One region of the Micromonospora sp. WMMA1998 genome, then DNA from elsewhere that is predicted to be linked to it. Evidence: riboswitches for the same ligand, from Rfam matches in the RefSeq annotation. Region 1 holds a riboswitch; the other holds the start of a gene.
What was found. Region 1 has a riboswitch for thiamine pyrophosphate ahead of O7600_RS11570 (ECF transporter S component). Riboswitches for the same ligand answer to the same signal wherever they lie in the genome.

Region 2: another riboswitch for thiamine pyrophosphate. It lies ahead of thiE (thiamine phosphate synthase); the one in region 1 lies ahead of O7600_RS11570 (ECF transporter S component).

What each region holds. Positions count from the first base shown of each region.
Region 1 covers NZ_CP114911.1:2,630,933-2,638,649, reverse strand. The annotation lists gene O7600_RS11575 (ABC transporter ATP-binding protein) at 1-1,089, opposite strand, end outside; gene O7600_RS11570 (ECF transporter S component) at 1,200-1,790, opposite strand; TPP riboswitch at 1,864-1,970, opposite strand; gene O7600_RS11565 (alpha/beta hydrolase) at 2,048-2,884, shown strand; gene O7600_RS11560 (SIS domain-containing protein) at 2,881-3,630, shown strand; gene O7600_RS11555 (DUF6328 family protein) at 3,723-4,226, shown strand; gene O7600_RS11550 (acyl-CoA dehydrogenase family protein) at 4,340-6,301, shown strand; gene O7600_RS11545 (hypothetical protein) at 6,358-6,528, opposite strand; gene O7600_RS11540 (hypothetical protein) at 6,538-7,143, opposite strand; gene O7600_RS11535 (metalloregulator ArsR/SmtB family transcription factor) at 7,196-7,498, opposite strand; gene O7600_RS11530 (metal ABC transporter permease) at 7,542-7,717, opposite strand, start outside.
Region 2 covers NZ_CP114911.1:3,335,922-3,343,638, reverse strand. The annotation lists gene O7600_RS14900 (nucleotidyltransferase domain-containing protein) at 1-356, shown strand, start outside; gene O7600_RS14895 (aldo/keto reductase) at 590-1,552, shown strand; gene O7600_RS14890 (DUF559 domain-containing protein) at 2,076-2,987, opposite strand; TPP riboswitch at 3,106-3,217, shown strand; gene thiE (thiamine phosphate synthase) at 3,212-3,838, shown strand; gene thiO (glycine oxidase ThiO) at 3,832-4,962, shown strand; gene thiS (sulfur carrier protein ThiS) at 4,953-5,153, shown strand; gene O7600_RS14870 (thiazole synthase) at 5,150-5,932, shown strand; gene O7600_RS14865 (thiamine phosphate synthase) at 5,995-6,744, shown strand; gene thiD (bifunctional hydroxymethylpyrimidine kinase/phosphomethylpyrimidine kinase) at 6,741-7,529, shown strand; gene thiC (phosphomethylpyrimidine synthase ThiC) at 7,547-7,717, shown strand, end outside.

The sequences.
Region 1 (7,717 bases):
GCGCGGGCCGAGCGCCAACTCGTCCCGCACCGTGCCGGTGACGAACTGGTGCTCCGGGTCCTGGAACACCGAACCGATCCGGCGCGCCAGCGCGGGCGCCCGCCAGCGGTGCGGGGGAGTGCGCGCGTCCCGGCCGGCCAGCTCGGCGGAGGCGGTGAGCGCACCGGCACCGGGGCGCAGCAGGCCGCCGAGGAGCAGCGCCAGCGTGGACTTGCCGGCGCCGTTGGGGCCGAGGACGGCGAGTGCCTCGCCGGCGCGTACCCGAAGGTCGGTGGGGGTCAGCCGGGGCGGCAGGCCGAGCCGGTCGGCGGCGAGCAGGGTCTCCCCGGGCGGCGCGGTGGCGTGCCGCGGCGGGATGGTGTGTCCGGGCACCCAGACCCCGGCGGCGGCCAGCGCTTCGCCGTGCGCGGCGAAGACCGCCTCGGGCGGCCCGTCGGCCCGCACCCCGCCACCGGGTTCCAGCACCACCACGCGGTCGACCAGCGGCAGCGCCTCGGCCACCCGGTGCTCGACCAGGATCAGCGTGGTGTCCGGGTCGAGCGCGTCCGCGACGGCCCGGCGGATCAGAGTGGCGCCGGTCGGGTCGAGGTTGGCGGTGGGCTCGTCCAGCAGCAGCAGCCCGGGGCGCAGCGCGAGCGTCCCGGCCAGGGCGAGGCGCTGCTGCTCGCCCCCGCTGAGCGCGGCGGTGGGGCGGTCCCGGGGGTAGGGGAAGCCGACCCGGCGCAGCGCCTCGTCCACCCGGGGCCAGATCTCCTCGGCCGGTACGCCCCGGTTCTCCAGCCCGAACGCGACGTCGTCGCCGGAGCGGGCCATCACCAGCTGGGTCTCCGGGTCCTGGAAGACCACGCCGACGCGTTCGCGGGCCTTGCGCGGGTCCAGCCCGTCGATCTCGACGGTGCCCTCCTGCTCGCCGGAGTCCTCCGGAAGCAGCCCGGCCAGCGCTGCCAGCAGCGTGCTCTTGCCGGCCCCGGAGGCCCCGAGCAGCAGGACCCGTTCCCCGCTCTCGACGCGCAGGTCGACGCCACGCACCGCCCAGGCCCGACGTCCCCCGTGCCGCCACCCGAACCCCCGGAGAACCACCCCGCTCACCGTTCCACACCTCCTCCCGTTCCGACCTCAGCCTCGTCGATCAAGGAGTTCGCGTCAGGGACATCGCCCGCCGCCGACGCGAACTCCTTGATCAACAGGCGGCGGACCGGTCAGACCAGGGCGCGGTCGCGGCCGGCGGGGAAGCGGTCCAGGACGCCGGTGTTCGCCAGGGCCCGGGTGAGCAGGTGCGCGCCGACGCCGGCCACGACGGTGGCGCTGACGATCGTGATCAGGGCGTACGGGATCCGGTAGGAGGTCAGCTCGTAGGCCTTGTTCCAGTAGACGAAGTCGAAGATCGCCGCGCCCAGGCCGGTCAGCGCGCCGGCCAGCACCGCCACCGGCAGCCGGAACGAGCGGTAGCGGAACGCGGCGAACGCCAGTTCGGCGCCGATGCCCTGCATCAGGCCCTGGAGGATCACGATGCTCGCCCACTGGCTGCCCAGCAGCGCGGAGACGATCGCGGCGACGGTCTCGCAGTAGAGCGCCGCGCCCGGCTTGCGGATGATCAGGCCGGCGAGCACCGCCGGGATCAGCCAGACGCCGTAGAGCAGCGCCTGCGCCGGCGGGAAGAACGCGAACGCCGCGTCGGTGGCGCTCCAGAGCAGGCCCCAGGCCCAGAAGACGACGCCGAAGGCGACGGCGATCACCGAGGCGACGACGATGTCGACCGTACGCCAGCGGTTGCTGTCGGTGTGGCTCATGACGGACTCCCAGTTCAGGTGAGGAACCAGGAGAAGACGCACGCCGCGCCCGGAACGCCCGGACGGCGGCGCGGCTGGAGGTCGACCGAACTCCCTGCGCTGGCATTACCCAGATCAGGTTCGAGGGTCTGCGGGCCTCGGCCCGCACTCTCAGCGCTGTGCGCTCCCCTGTCGGATGTGAAGTTGTCTCGTCGCAGACGCTAGCACCGTCGCCTGCCCCGGGCCCAGCAGGGCAACTGTCGGCTACGGTGGTGATCATGCGGGTCGAGGCGCGGGGACTGACGTTCGAGGTACGCACCGGCGGCCCCGAGGACGGCGACCCGGTCCTGCTGCTGCACGGCTTCCCGCAGCACTCCGGCGAGTGGGACGCGGTCACGCCCGCGCTGCACGCCGCCGGGCTGCGCACGTACGCGCTGGACCAGCGCGGCTACTCGCCCGGCGCGCGGCCGGCCGCCGTCGAGGCGTACCGGATCCCGGAGCTGGTGGCCGACGCGGCCGGCGTGCTGGACGCGCTCGGGGTGACCCGCGCGCACCTGGTCGGTCACGACTGGGGCGCGATCGTGGCCTGGGGGCTGGCGGCGGCGCACCCGGAGCGGGTGCGGACGCTGACCGCGGTGTCGGTGCCGCACCCGGCGGCGATGGGCCACGCGCTCGCCACCGACCCCCGGCAGAAGGCGAAGTCCGCCTACATCGCGCTGTTCCGGATGCCCGGCAAGGCGGAGAAGGTGCTGCTGGCGCTGCGCGGCGCCGCGCTGCGGCGGCTGCTCGGCGGGGTGGGGGACGCCGACGCGGTGGCCCGCTACGCCGAGCCGATGCGCGAGCCGGAGGCGCTCACCGCGGCGCTCAACTGGTACCGGGCGATGAGCGGGACGGACATGAAGGCCGTCGGACCGGTGGGCGTGCCGACCACGTACGTCTGGAGCGACCGGGACGTGGCGATCGGTCGGACGGCCGCGCAGGCGTGCGCGGCGCACGTCACCGGGGACTACCGCTTCCTGGTGCTCGACGGCGTCAGCCACTGGATCCCCGACGAGGCGCCCGGCCCGCTGGCCGCCGCGATCCTCGCCCGGTGCACAGGAGCGGAGGAAGCATGACGGTGAGCGCCGAGGACTACCTGGCGGTGGTGACCGAGACGATGGGCCGGGTGGCCGCCGAGCAACGGCGGAACGTGGCCGCGGCGGCCGACCTGATCGCCACGGCGCTGCGCGCCGACGCGGTGGTGCACGCCTTCGGCACCGGACACTCCGAGGCACTCGCCATGGAGATCGCCGGAAGGGCCGGTGGGCTGGTCCCCACCAACCGGATCGCGCTGCGTGACCTGGTGCTGCGGGGCGGGGAGCCGGCCGACGTGCTCGGCCCGAAGCTGGAACGCGAGCCGGCCGTGGCGCACCGCCTCTACGAGCTGGCCCCGATCCGGCCGCAGGACGTGTTCGTGCTGGCCTCCAACTCGGGCGTGAACGGGGCGATGGTGGAGTTCGCCGCCATCGTGAAGGAGCGCGGGCACGGGCTGGTGGCGATCACCTCGGCCCAGCACTCGGCCCGGATGGCGTCCCGGCACCCGTCCGGCCGCAAGCTCGCCGACTTCGCCGACGTGGTGCTGGACAACGGCGCCCCGTACGGCGACGCGACGCTGCCGCTGCCCGGCGGCGGCGCGGTCGGCGCGGTCTCCTCGATCACCGCGGCGCTGCTGGCCCAGCAGATCGTCGCCGAGGTGGTGGCCCGGCTGCTGGCCACCGGCGAACGGCCGCCGGTCTACCTCTCCGCCAACATCACCGGCGGCGACGAGCACAACGCCGAGTTGGAGGCGCGGTACGAGGGCCGCATCCGCCGCGGAGCCTGAGGGCGTTTCGCGATCACTCGGACGGGGCACTGGCGGTCCTGCCGGCGGGCGTTCACCCGCCGGCCGTGCCGTCTTCACCGGAGGTTCGTGAGTTGTCCAAGGAATCCGAGAAGCAGCGCTGGCAGCGCAACTTCGCCGACCTGCTGCAGGAGTTGCGCGTCGCGCAGACCGGCGTGCAGATCCTGTTCGCCTTCCTGCTGACGATGCCGTTCAGCAACGCCTTCAACCGGACCACCGACTTCCAGCGCGACGTCTACATCGTGGCGCTGCTGGCGGCCGCCGCGGCCGCCGCGATGATCATCTCGCCGGTGGCGTTCCACCGGGCGCTGTTCCGCCAGGGCCGCAAGCCGGAGCTGGTCCGGTTCGCCCACCGGATGGCCACCGGCGGCCTGTTCTTCATGCTGATCGCGATGGTCAGCGCGGTCCTGCTGGTCACCGACTTCGTGCTGCCCCGGCCGATCGCGTTCGTGCTCAGCGCGGTCACCGGGATCTGGTTCCTGACCTTCTGGGCGATCCTGCCGTTCGCCCGGCGCAACTGGGGTGAGGACGACATCGACGACGAGGACGACGACCCGCAGACGCTGTCCGGCGACTGACGGTCCGCCAAATCGGGCGTGCACGCGACGCTACCCCTGGGTAACACCCGGGGGTAGCGTCGTTTTCGTCGAGCGCGTCGACCGCAGCCGGACCGACCATCCAGGAGGCAGCCGTGACCACGACACAGAACAGCCGGCCCGAGTCCGCCGACGGCGCGGGGGCGCTGCCCGCCGAGGCGGGCCAGGTCTCCGAGAAGGAGGCCCGCCAGGTCGCCGAGGCGGCCCGCGAGGCGGCCTGGGACCGGCCCAGTTTCGGCAAGGAGCTGTTCCTCGGCCGGTTCCGGCTCGACCTGATCAATCCCTGGCCCCGGTCCGATCCGGACGACGTGGCCCGCGCCGACGAGTTCCTCGGCGCATTCGGGGCCTACCTCAGGTCTGAGGTGGACGGCGCGGCGATCGAGCGCGACGCGCGCATCCCCGACGAGGTGTTCCACGGGATGGCCCGGCTCGGCGCGTTCGGCATGAAGATCGACCGGAGGTACGGCGGGCTCGGGCTGAGCAACCTGCACTACTGCCGGGCGCTGATGCTCGCCGGTTCGGTGAGCCCGGCGATCGGCGCGCTGCTGTCCGCGCACCAGTCGATCGGTGTGCCGCAGCCGTTGAAGATGTTCGGCACGCCCGAGCAGAAGGAGCGCTTCCTGCCCCGGCTGGCCGCCGGCGAGGTCTCCGCGTTCCTGCTCACCGAGCCGGACGTCGGCTCCGACCCGGCCCGGTTGGCCACCACCGCCGAGCCCACCTCCGACGGCACCGGCTACCGGCTCAACGGGGTCAAGCTCTGGGCCACCAACGGCACGGTCGCCACCCTGCTGGTGGTGATGGCCCGGGTGCCGGCGGCGGAGGGGCGGCGGGGCGGCATCACCGCGTTCGTGGTGGAGGGCGACAGCGACGGCATCACCGTGGAACGGCGCAACGCCTTCGTCGGGCTTCGCGGCCTGGAGAACAGCCTCACCCGGTTCCACGACGTCTTCGTGCCGAAGGAGAACGTGATCGGCGGCGAGGGCAAGGGGCTGAAGATCGCCCTGACCACGCTGAACACCGGGCGGCTCTCGCTGCCGGCGATGTGCGTCGGCGCCGGCAAGTGGGCGCTCAACGTGGCCCGGGAGTGGGCCGCCGACCGGGTCCAGTGGGGCCGGCCGGTGGCTGAGCACGAGGCGGTGGCGAAGAAGCTGTCCTTCATCGCCGCCACCACGTACGGCATGGAGTCGATGCTCGACCTGTCCTGCCTGCTCGCCGACGACGACCGCAACGACATCCGGATCGAGGCGGCGCTGGTCAAGCTCTACGCCAGCGAGATGGCCTGGCGGATCGCCGACGAGCTGATCCAGATCCGGGGCGGGCGCGGCTACGAGACGGCCGACTCGCTGGCCGCCCGGGGCGAACGGCCGGCCGCGGTCGAGCAGCTCATGCGCGACCTGCGGATCAACCGGATCTTCGAGGGCTCCACCGAGATCATGCACCTGCTGATCGCCCGGGAGGCGGTCGACGCGCACCTCTCGGTCGCCGGCGACATCATCGACCCGGACGCGGGGCTGGGCCGCAAGGCGAAGGCCGGCGCACGGGCCGGCGCCTTCTACGCGAAGTGGCTGCCCACGCTGGCCGTCGGCCGGGGCCAGGCGCCGGGGGCGTACCAGGAGTTCGGGCCGCTGGCCGGGCACCTGCGGCACGTCGAGCGGACCTCGCGCAAGCTGGCCCGCTCCACCTTCTACGCGATGTCCCGCTGGCAGGGGAAGATGGAGCGCAAGCAGGCGTTCCTCGGCCGGGTGGTGGACATCGGCGCCGAGCTGTTCGCGATGTCCGCGGTCTGCGTCCGGGCCTACGCCGAGCTGGCCGAACACCCGGAGAACGTCGAGCTGGCCGACCTGTTCTGCCGCCAGGCCCGGCTGCGCGTCGACGAGCTGTTCACCGGCCTCTGGTCGAACACCGACTCGGTCGACGTGGCCGCCGCGAAGCGGATCGTCGCCGGCCGGTACGCCTCGCTGGAGACCGGGGTGGTCACCCCGCCCGCCGACCTGCCCTGGGTGGCCAGATGGCAGCCCGGCCCGTCCACCGCCGAGGACGTCCGCCGCCGCCTGTAAGGAAGGGCCCCCTGTTAACGCATCCGGTAGAGGAGGGGGCCCCTTTTAACAGCCGCTCAGCCGCGGGCGATCGCCCACGCGATCACCGCCGCCAGGATCAGGCCGTTGAGGGCGGCCAACACCAGGTACGCCGAAGGCGGGATCTTGCGACCCTTACGGACGAAACTCACCAGCACGCCCGCGTAGCCCAGCAGCAGCACGGCGACGACGATCAGGAAGTACAGCACCGGCACACCCTACCGGCCGGCCCGCAGCCCCAGCCTGCGCAGCTCCAGCGCGGCGAGCGCGTCGACGGTCTCGTCGTCGCCGCGCCGCCACGCCTCGGCCACGTCCGGCGCGATCCGGGTGAGCTTCGACAGCGGCTGACCGGCGAGCGCGCGCAGCGCCAGCAGGTCCCGGCCGGCGGGCGCGGTGGCCATCGCCTTCGCCGCGCCGGCGCGGCGCATCCAGCGGACCCGCAGCGGCAGCCAGCCGAACAGCACCAGGCCGAGCGGGAACACCAGCACCGCGATGGTCAGCGCGAGCGCCAGCTGCCCGACCAGCTCCTGCTGGTCGCGGCCGGCCTCGGCCATCGCCCGGGCGGCGTCCGCGGCGCGGTTGAAGGGGGCGGTCAGCTCGTCGCCGACCAGCGGCACCCGGCCGACCTTGCCGCCGGCGTCGGCCAGGTTGTCGGCGAGTCCGCCGCCGGCCCCCTCCAGCTTCTGCCCGGGTACGGCGAGCTTCTCGACCAGGTCGTGCAGCCACAGCGCGAAGCGGATCGCCGCGTACACCCAGGCGACCACGAGCAGATCGGTGAGGAACTGACGGACGGCGGTCGGAAAACGGTCGGCGTAGATCTTCACGCCGGACAGCCTGCCACGGGGGGTGGGCATCGGCACAGGGCCGATCCGCGACTCAGGACGACCCTTCGCCGGCGTGGCTCACCGCGTCCGCCACGATGTGCGCGACGTGCTCGTCGACCAACGCGTACGCGATCTCCCGGCCGCGCCGCGAGCCGCGCACCACGCCGGCGCCGCGCAGCACCCGCAGGTGCTGGGAGACCAGCGGCTGGGGGGCGCCGAGCTTCTCCACCAGCTCGTGCACGCACCGCTCGCCCTCGGCCAGCTCGCTCACGATCGCCAGCCGGATGGGGGCCGAGAGCGCGCGCAGCAGGTCGCCCGCGCCCTCGAAGGCGTCGTACCCGTTCGTGCCGGTCACCCCGTAACGGTAACCAATGCCAGCTGCGCCGGCCGGCGCGGCCTCACCTGAGCACCACCTCGTGCTCGGCCGGCTCGGCAACCGGCGCGTGCCCGGTCGACCGACCCCGACGCCGCACCGCCCGGACGCCGGCCGCGCCTAGCGCCACCAGCAGGAACGAGCCGATCGCCACCAGCACCACCGAGGCGCCGGGCGCGGTGTCGGCGGTGGCCGCCACGA
Region 2 (7,717 bases), 700 kb from region 1:
GCGCCGAGACCGTCGACTACCCGCCCGCGCTGGGCGCCGCGCTGGTGGCCGGCGGCTGGGAGACCGGGCTGCTGCTCGACGGCGCGGCGAAGGGGGCGGCCGGGGGCGATGCCGGCTACGTCGGCGGGTGCCTGTTCCGCGTCGTCGGGGTGCTGGCGCACGCGCTGCACGGCCGGGCGGGGCGGTGGCTGGTCAACGAGAAGGGCATGATCACCTCGGCCGGCCGGTTGCCGGACGCGCCGCCGGTCTTCGCCGACCGGGCGCACGCGCTGCTGGGCGCGGTGGGGCGTACCCCTGCCGAACTGGCGGCGACGGTCGGTGCCGCCCGGGCGTTGGCCGACGACGTGCTGGGCTGAGCGGTCAGCGGCGGTCGTGCGGCGCGGCGCGTGGGCGGGCGGACATTCGGTGCTGGTCGCGCGGCGCGGCCTGTCGTGACGCGTGGGCGGGCGGATGTCGGGTGATCGCGGCGCGGCGTGGCGTGGCGCGGAGGCGTCCGCCGGACGCCTATGGAGCTGATGTCGCGGACGACTCACCTCGGCGGTGGCCCGGCCCGCCGCTCGCCGGGTGGCGGCACGGGCGCGGGCATAGGGTGGATCTCGTGAGTGAGATGACCTACCGCCGGCTGGGCGACTCCGGACTCGTGGTGTCCGTGGTCGGCATCGGCTGCAACAACTTCGGCCGCAAACTCGACAGCGACGGCACCCGGGCGGTGGTGGACGCCGCGCTCGACGCCGGGATCACCTTCTTCGACACCGCCGACATCTACGGCGAGCCGCAGGGCGGCTCCGAGGAGCTGCTCGGGCAGGCGCTCAAGGGCCGCCGCGACGACGTGGTGGTCGCCACCAAGTTCGGCATGGACATGCACGGCGCGAACGGGCCGGATCACGGCGCCCGGGGCGCCCGCCGCTACATCGCCCGTGCGGTCGAGGCGTCGCTGCGCCGGCTCGGCACCGACCACATCGACCTCTACCAGATGCACGAGCCGGACCCGGGCACGCCGATCGACGAGACGCTCGCCGCGCTGGACGACCTGGTGACCGCCGGCAAGGTGCGCTACCTCGGCAACTCCAACTTCGCCGGGTGGCAGATCGCCGACGCCGACTGGACCGCGTCGTCGCAGGGGCGTACCCGGTTCATCTCCGCGCAGAACCACTACTCGCTGCTGGAACGCGGGGTGGAGGACGAGGTGATCCCCGCCTGCGAGCGATTCGGGCTCGGCATGCTGCCGTTCTTCCCGCTCGCCAACGGGCTGCTCACCGGCAAGTACAAGCGGGACGAGGCGCCCCCGGCGGGCAGCCGGCTGGCCGGCGGCGGCCGGTACGCCGAGCGGCTGGCCGCCGCGCGCTGGGACACCATCGAGGCGATCGAGGCGTACGCGGCGGAGCGCGGGATCAGCATGCTCCAGGTGGCCATCGGCGGGCTGGCCGCCCGGCCCGCGGTGACGTCGGTGATCGCCGGCGCCACCACGCCCGAGCAGGTACGCGCCAACGCCGAGGCGGGCACATGGCAGCCCTCCGACGAGGACCTGGACGCCCTCGACGCCCTCCTCTGACGGATTCCCGCCGGCGTGGCCGCCTCCGCGGTCCGCTGGCGTGGTGGCCTGCGCCGCGGCCACCCTCGGCGCGCCACCCTTCCTCTGGCGATCCACCGGCGAGTTCCGCCCGGCTAGACACCCATGGTGTCCCACTCAGCGCCAGCGCTCACCGTGAGTGGAACGTCATGGGTGTCAAACGAGCGCTGAGGCACCCATGGTGTTCCACCCACGGCCGGTCCTGGCGGCGGGTGGAACGTCATGGGTGCCTGCGGGCGGGGCTGACGTCCGTGGCGTCTCAGGACCGAGGAGCGCTACGACCGCCCGGACGGCGTCGACCTGGCCCGCCTACTGCGGGGCGGGGCCGACGGGCGGGGCGGGCCGAGGGGCGGGGCGGCACGTCGGGCGGGGCGTCGGGCTGGGACGAGGAGCGGGGCGGCACGCCGGGCGTCGGGCCGGGCCGAGGGGCGGGGCGTCGGGCGTGGCGTTCGGGCGGGGTGTTCGGGTGTGGGCGCTTGAGGGCGCGGCGCGTGGGGATACCGGGTCAGTGCGGCGGTGCGGTGGTGAGGCGTTCGGCGAGGGCCTGGCGGACCAGGGCGACGGTGGCGTCCGGACGGCGCAACACGTCGTCGGCGGTGAACCGGAGCACCACCCAACCGGCCGCGCGGAGCGCGTTCAGGCGCGCCACGTCGCGGCGGAAGTGAGCCCGCTCGCGGTGGTGGTCGCCGTCGTACTCGATCGCGAGGCGGAGCGCCGGCCAGGCCAGGTCGACCCGGGCCACGAAGCGCCCGCCCGCGCGTACCTCGTGCTGGGCGACGAGCGGGCCGAGGCCGGCGTCGAGGAGGAGCAGCCGCAGGCGGGTCTCCATCGGGGACTCGCTCGACGGCTCGGCCAGCGCCAGCACCTCGCGCAGCAGCGGAGCGCCCGGCCAGCCCGGTCGGTCGGCGGCGTAGGCGCGCAGGGCGGGCAGCGTCACCACCCGGCGGCGGAGCAGCGCGTCGACGGCGACCAGCGCGTCGGCGCGTGACCCCTGCCGACCCAGGTCGAACGCGGTGCGCAGCGTGGTGGTGACGGGGAGCCCGCCGAACCGGGTCCGATCCCGGTCGGGCAACGGGGACCGGGCGACCGACAGACGCGGGTGCGGGCGCACCCGGGCGGGACGCGGCAACAGCACCGTCACCGGCGCATCCCGGCCGAGCAGGTCCACCCCGAACAGCCAGGCGGCGCTGCGTCCCGCCAGCGCGGCACCCGGCGGCAGGCGCAACGCCACCGCCTCGCACCACATCCGATGGTCGTCGGCGCGGTGTCCGTCCCGGTGCACGTACACGTCAGGCAGTAGGCGGATCCATGTCGGCCCGCGCAACATCGTCCAGGTCAGCAGCCCTTCGGAGACGGCAAGGCCGCCCCGGAACGGCAGGATCGTCAGGCGGCGCGGGACCCGGACGGGAACGGACATCCCGGCAGCGTGTCGTGACGAGACGGTCACCCGTGGTCCCGGTACGGCATGTGGACGGTTCCTGGGAAAAACGTCACCCGGTCTTCCGTCCGACGGGGAGGCGTCGTACGGTAGGCCGCAAGTGACCCACGGGAGCCCGGTGTGGACCGGGCTGAGAGGGGGGCTGGGAGCCCCCGACCGTCGAACCTGATCCGGGTAATGCCGGCGCAGGGAGGAGCGTTGCCGTGCCGTCCCTGGGACGACTGCATCTCATCACCGACACCCGGCCGGGGCGTGACCCGCTCGCCGTGCTGCGCGCCGCCCTGCCGGTGGCCCGCGCCGACCTCGTCGTGCAGGTCCGGGTGGAGGACGACGCCACCGACCGGGAGGCGTACGAGCTGGCCCGCCTGGTGGTCGACGCCTGTCGACCGTACGGGGCCCGGTGCCTGGTCAACGACCGGCTGCACGTGGCGGTGGCGGTGGCCGCTGCCGGGGGCCACGTCGGGGCGGACGACCTGCCGGTGGCCGCCGCGCGCCGGGTGCTCGGCCCGGACGCCGTGCTCGGCGCCACCGCCCGTGAGCCGGACGGCGCCCGAGCGGCCGTCACCGCCGGCGCGAGCTACCTGGGCGTCGGCCCGTGCCACGCCACCACCACCAAGTCCGGCCTGCCCACGCCGATCGGCCCGGCGGGGGTACGCGCCGTCGCCGAGGCGGTGGACGTGCCGGTGATCGCCATCGGCGGGGTGACCGCCGCCACCGTGCCGGCGCTGCGGGCCGCCGGGGCGTACGGGGTGGCGGTGGTGGGGGCGGTCAGCGGGGCGGCCGACCCGGCCCGGGCCACCGCCGAGCTGCTCGGTGCGCTGACGTGTTAAGCAGGGACCCTTCCTCTACCGGAGGCGTTAAGAGGGGGCCCTTCCTTACCGACGTGGCGGTGGTGGGTGGCGGGCCGATCGGGTGGGCGATCGCGTGGCGGTGCGCCCAGCGCGGGCTGCGCGTGATGGTGCACGACGACCGGCCCGGGTCGGGTGCCTCCTCGGTGGCCGCCGGGATGCTCTCGCCGGTCGCCGAGGCGTACTTCGGGGAGCACGAGCTGACCGGGCTGCTGGTGGCGTCCGCCGCCCGCTGGCCCGCGTTCGCCGCCGAGCTGTCCGCGGCGAGCGACGTCGACCTCGGGTATCGCACCGAGGGCACGCTCGTCGTCGGGCTCACCGCCGACGACCTGGCCGAGGCGCGGCGGCTGTGGTCGTACCAACAGGGTCTGGCACTGCCGATCACGCCGCTGCGCCCCACAGACCTGCGCGACCGCGAGCCGGCGCTGGCCACCCGGGTGCGCGGCGGCGCTGTGGCGCCCGGCGACCACCAGGTCGACCCGCGCCGGCTGGTCACCGCGTTGCGCGCGGCGGCCGAGCGGGCCGGCGTCGTGCTGCGGCCGGTGCGGGTCGGCGCGCTGTCCGAGGTGGACGCCCGGTTCACCGTGGTCGCGGCGGGCTGCGGCGCGGCGGCGCTGACCGGCCTGCCGGTCCGGCCGGTCAAGGGCCAGGTGCTGCGACTCCGCGCGCCCGCCGCCGGCCCGCCGGGCTTCCGGCACGTGATCCGGGGGTACGCCGACGGCGAGGCGGTCTACCTGGTGCCCCGGGACAGCGGCGAGGTGGTGGTCGGCGCGACCGTCGAGGAGCGCGCGGACACCGAGGTCACCGCCGGAGGCGTGCTGACGCTGCTGCGCGCCGCCGCCGAGCTGGTGCCGGAACTCGTCGAGTACGAGCTGGTGGAGGCTGTCGCCGGGCTGCGCCCCGGTACGCCCGACAACGCACCGATCGTCGGGCCACTGCCCGGGCGGCCGGGCGTGCTCGCCGCCACCGGCCACCACCGGCACGGCATCGTGCTCACCCCGGTCACCGCCGACCTGGTCACCGAGCTGATCGTCACCGGCGAGCCGGATCCCGCGCTCGCCCCCTTCACCCCCGACCGCTTCGGGAAGGAGCGCACGTGGAACTGATCGTCAACGGCACCGGCCGGACGCTGCCCGAGGGTGTCACCGTCGCCGAGGTGGTCCGCACCGTCACCGACCGGGAGCGCGGGCTCGCGGTGGCGGTGAACGGCGAGGTGGTGCCGCGCGGCGGCTGGCCGGAGAGCGTGCTGCGCGAGGGCGACCGGGTCGAGGTCCTCAGCGCCACCCAGGGCGGGTGAACGGCATGTCCAGGTTGGAGATCGGCGGGGTCGGGTTCGGCTCCCGGCTCGTCCTCGGCACCGGCGGCGCGGCCAACCTGCATGTGCTGGAGCAGGCGATCCGCGCCTCCGGCACCGAGCTGGTGACACTGGCGCTGCGTCGGGTGGACATCACGCCCGGCGGGTCGGGCGGCCTGTTGGACCTGGTGGAGCGGTGCGGCGTACGGCTGCTGCCCAACACGGCCGGCTGCCGGACCGCCGTCGAGGCGGTGAAGACAGCGCACCTGGCCCGGGAGGCGTTCGACACCGACTGGGTGAAGCTGGAGGTGATCGGCGACGAGCGCACGCTGCTGCCCGACGGGGTGGAGCTGCTGCGCGCCGCCGAGGAACTGGTCGCGGACGGGTTCACCGTGCTGCCGTACACCTCGGATGATCCGGTGCTGGCCCGGCGGCTGGCCGACGTGGGCTGCGCGGCGGTGATGCCGGCCGGGTCGCCGATCGGCTCCGGTCTGGGCATCGGCAACCCGCACCACATCCGGCTGATCCGGCAGGCCGTCGCCGTCCCGGTGGTGCTCGACGCGGGTATCGGCACCGCCTCCGACGCCGCGCTCGCGATGGAGCTGGGCTGCGACGCGGTGCTGCTGGCCAGCGCCGTGACCCGGGCCGCCGACCCGGTGGCGATGGCCACGGCGATGCGGTACGCGGTCGAGGCCGGCCGCCTGGCGTACGGCGCGGGCCGCATCGCCCGCCGCTTCCACGCCCAGGCGTCCACTCCGGACGAGGGGCGGCCCGACCTGTGACCGCTTCACGCGTTGCGGATCTTGGTACGGATGCGCCCCCGGAGGGGCGGCCACGTACCAAGATTCAGGGCTGCCCGAGTGGGGTGGTGCTGCTCAGCGATCGGCGGCTGGTGCGCGGGGCGCTTGTCGACGTGGTGGCGGGGGCCGTCGGTGGGGGAGTGCGGTGGGTGGTGCTGCGGGAGAAGGACCTGCCCCGCGCCGAACGCCTCGCGCTCGCCGTCGACCTGCGCGCGATCCTCGCCGAGGCGAACGGCACGCTGATCGTCGCCGGACCGGACCCGCTCGACGGGGACGCCGTGCACCTGCCCGCCGCCGGCCCCTACCCGCCGCCCGCCGTCGGACTGGTCGGCCGCTCCTGCCACGACACCGCCGAGCTGGCCCGGCTCACCACCGAGCACTACGCGACAGTGTCCCCGGTCTACGAGACCAAGACGAAACCCGGCTACGGCCCGGCGTTGCGGGCGGCCGGACTCGCCGCGCTGGTGAAAGCCAGCCCGGTCTCGGTGCTCGCACTGGGCGGCATCGAAACCCCGGGCCAGGTCCGCGCATGCGTCGAGGCAGGCGCACAAGGAGTAGCAGTCCTGGGCGCGATCATGCGCGCCCAGAACCCCACCGAAACCGCCACCACGCTGGGCAGAGCCTTCCAGGAGGCGGCCACCTGCTTGACGCGCACCCACCCCGCGCCATCCGACGAAGGCCCGCACGCGACAGGGCTGCGGCCGACCGTGCCCACGGAGGGATCAAGTCTGACCGCCCGGAGTGGGCACGGTCGGCCGCAGCCCTCAACCGCGACAACCGGAGAACACCAGTGACGCCGAAAACAGTTCTCAGCATCGCCGGCTCCGACTCCGGAGCAGGAGCGGGCATCCAGGCCGACCTGAAGACGTTCGCCGCGCTCGGCGCGTACGGCACGACCGTGCTCACCGCGATCACCGCGCAGAACACCCGGGGCGTCGACGCGGTCCTGGCGCTGCCCCCGCAGACCGTGCGCGACCAGCTGGACAGCGTGCTCGGCGACTTCGACGTCAGGGCGGTGAAGACCGGGATGCTCGGCACCCCGGCCGTCGCCGACGCGGTGGCCGAGGCGGCCCGGGCCGGGCGGCTGCCACACCTGGTCGTCGACCCGGTGCTGGTCGCCACCAGCGGGCACCGGCTCGGCGTGGTGGAGGCGGTCGAGCGGCTGCTCCCGTACGCCGAGGTGGCGACGCCGAACTGCGCGGAGGCCGCGGCCCTCACCGGGGGCCCGGTGGGCACCGTGGAGGAGATGGTCGCCGCGGCCGAGGCGCTGGCCGCGCGCGGACCGGCGTTCGTGGTGGTGACCGGCGGTGACGTGGACGCGGCCGGCGAGTCGGTGGACGTGCTGGCCGGCGGCGGGACGACCCGCCTGCTGCGCGCGCCCCGGGTGGACACCCGGCACAACCACGGCACCGGCTGCTCGTTCGCGGCCGCCGTCGCGGTCCGGTTGGCCGCCGGCGACCCGGTGCCGGTCGCGGTGGCCGCCGCGAAGGAGTACGTCACCCGCGCGCTGACCGGCGCGCGGAGCTGGGAGCTGGGCGCGGGACGCGGCCCGCTGGACCACTTCGGCTGGTCCGCTTGACCGACAGGGAGGCTGTCATGCAGGCACGTAGCAAGGTGTACGTGGAAGGGTCCCGGCCGGACGTCAGGGTGCCGTTCGCCGAGGTGGCGCTGACCGGGGACAACCCGCCGGTCCGGCTCTACGACACCTCCGGTCCCGGCTCCGACCCGGAGGTGGGGCTGCCCGCGCTGCGCGGACCGTGGATCGCC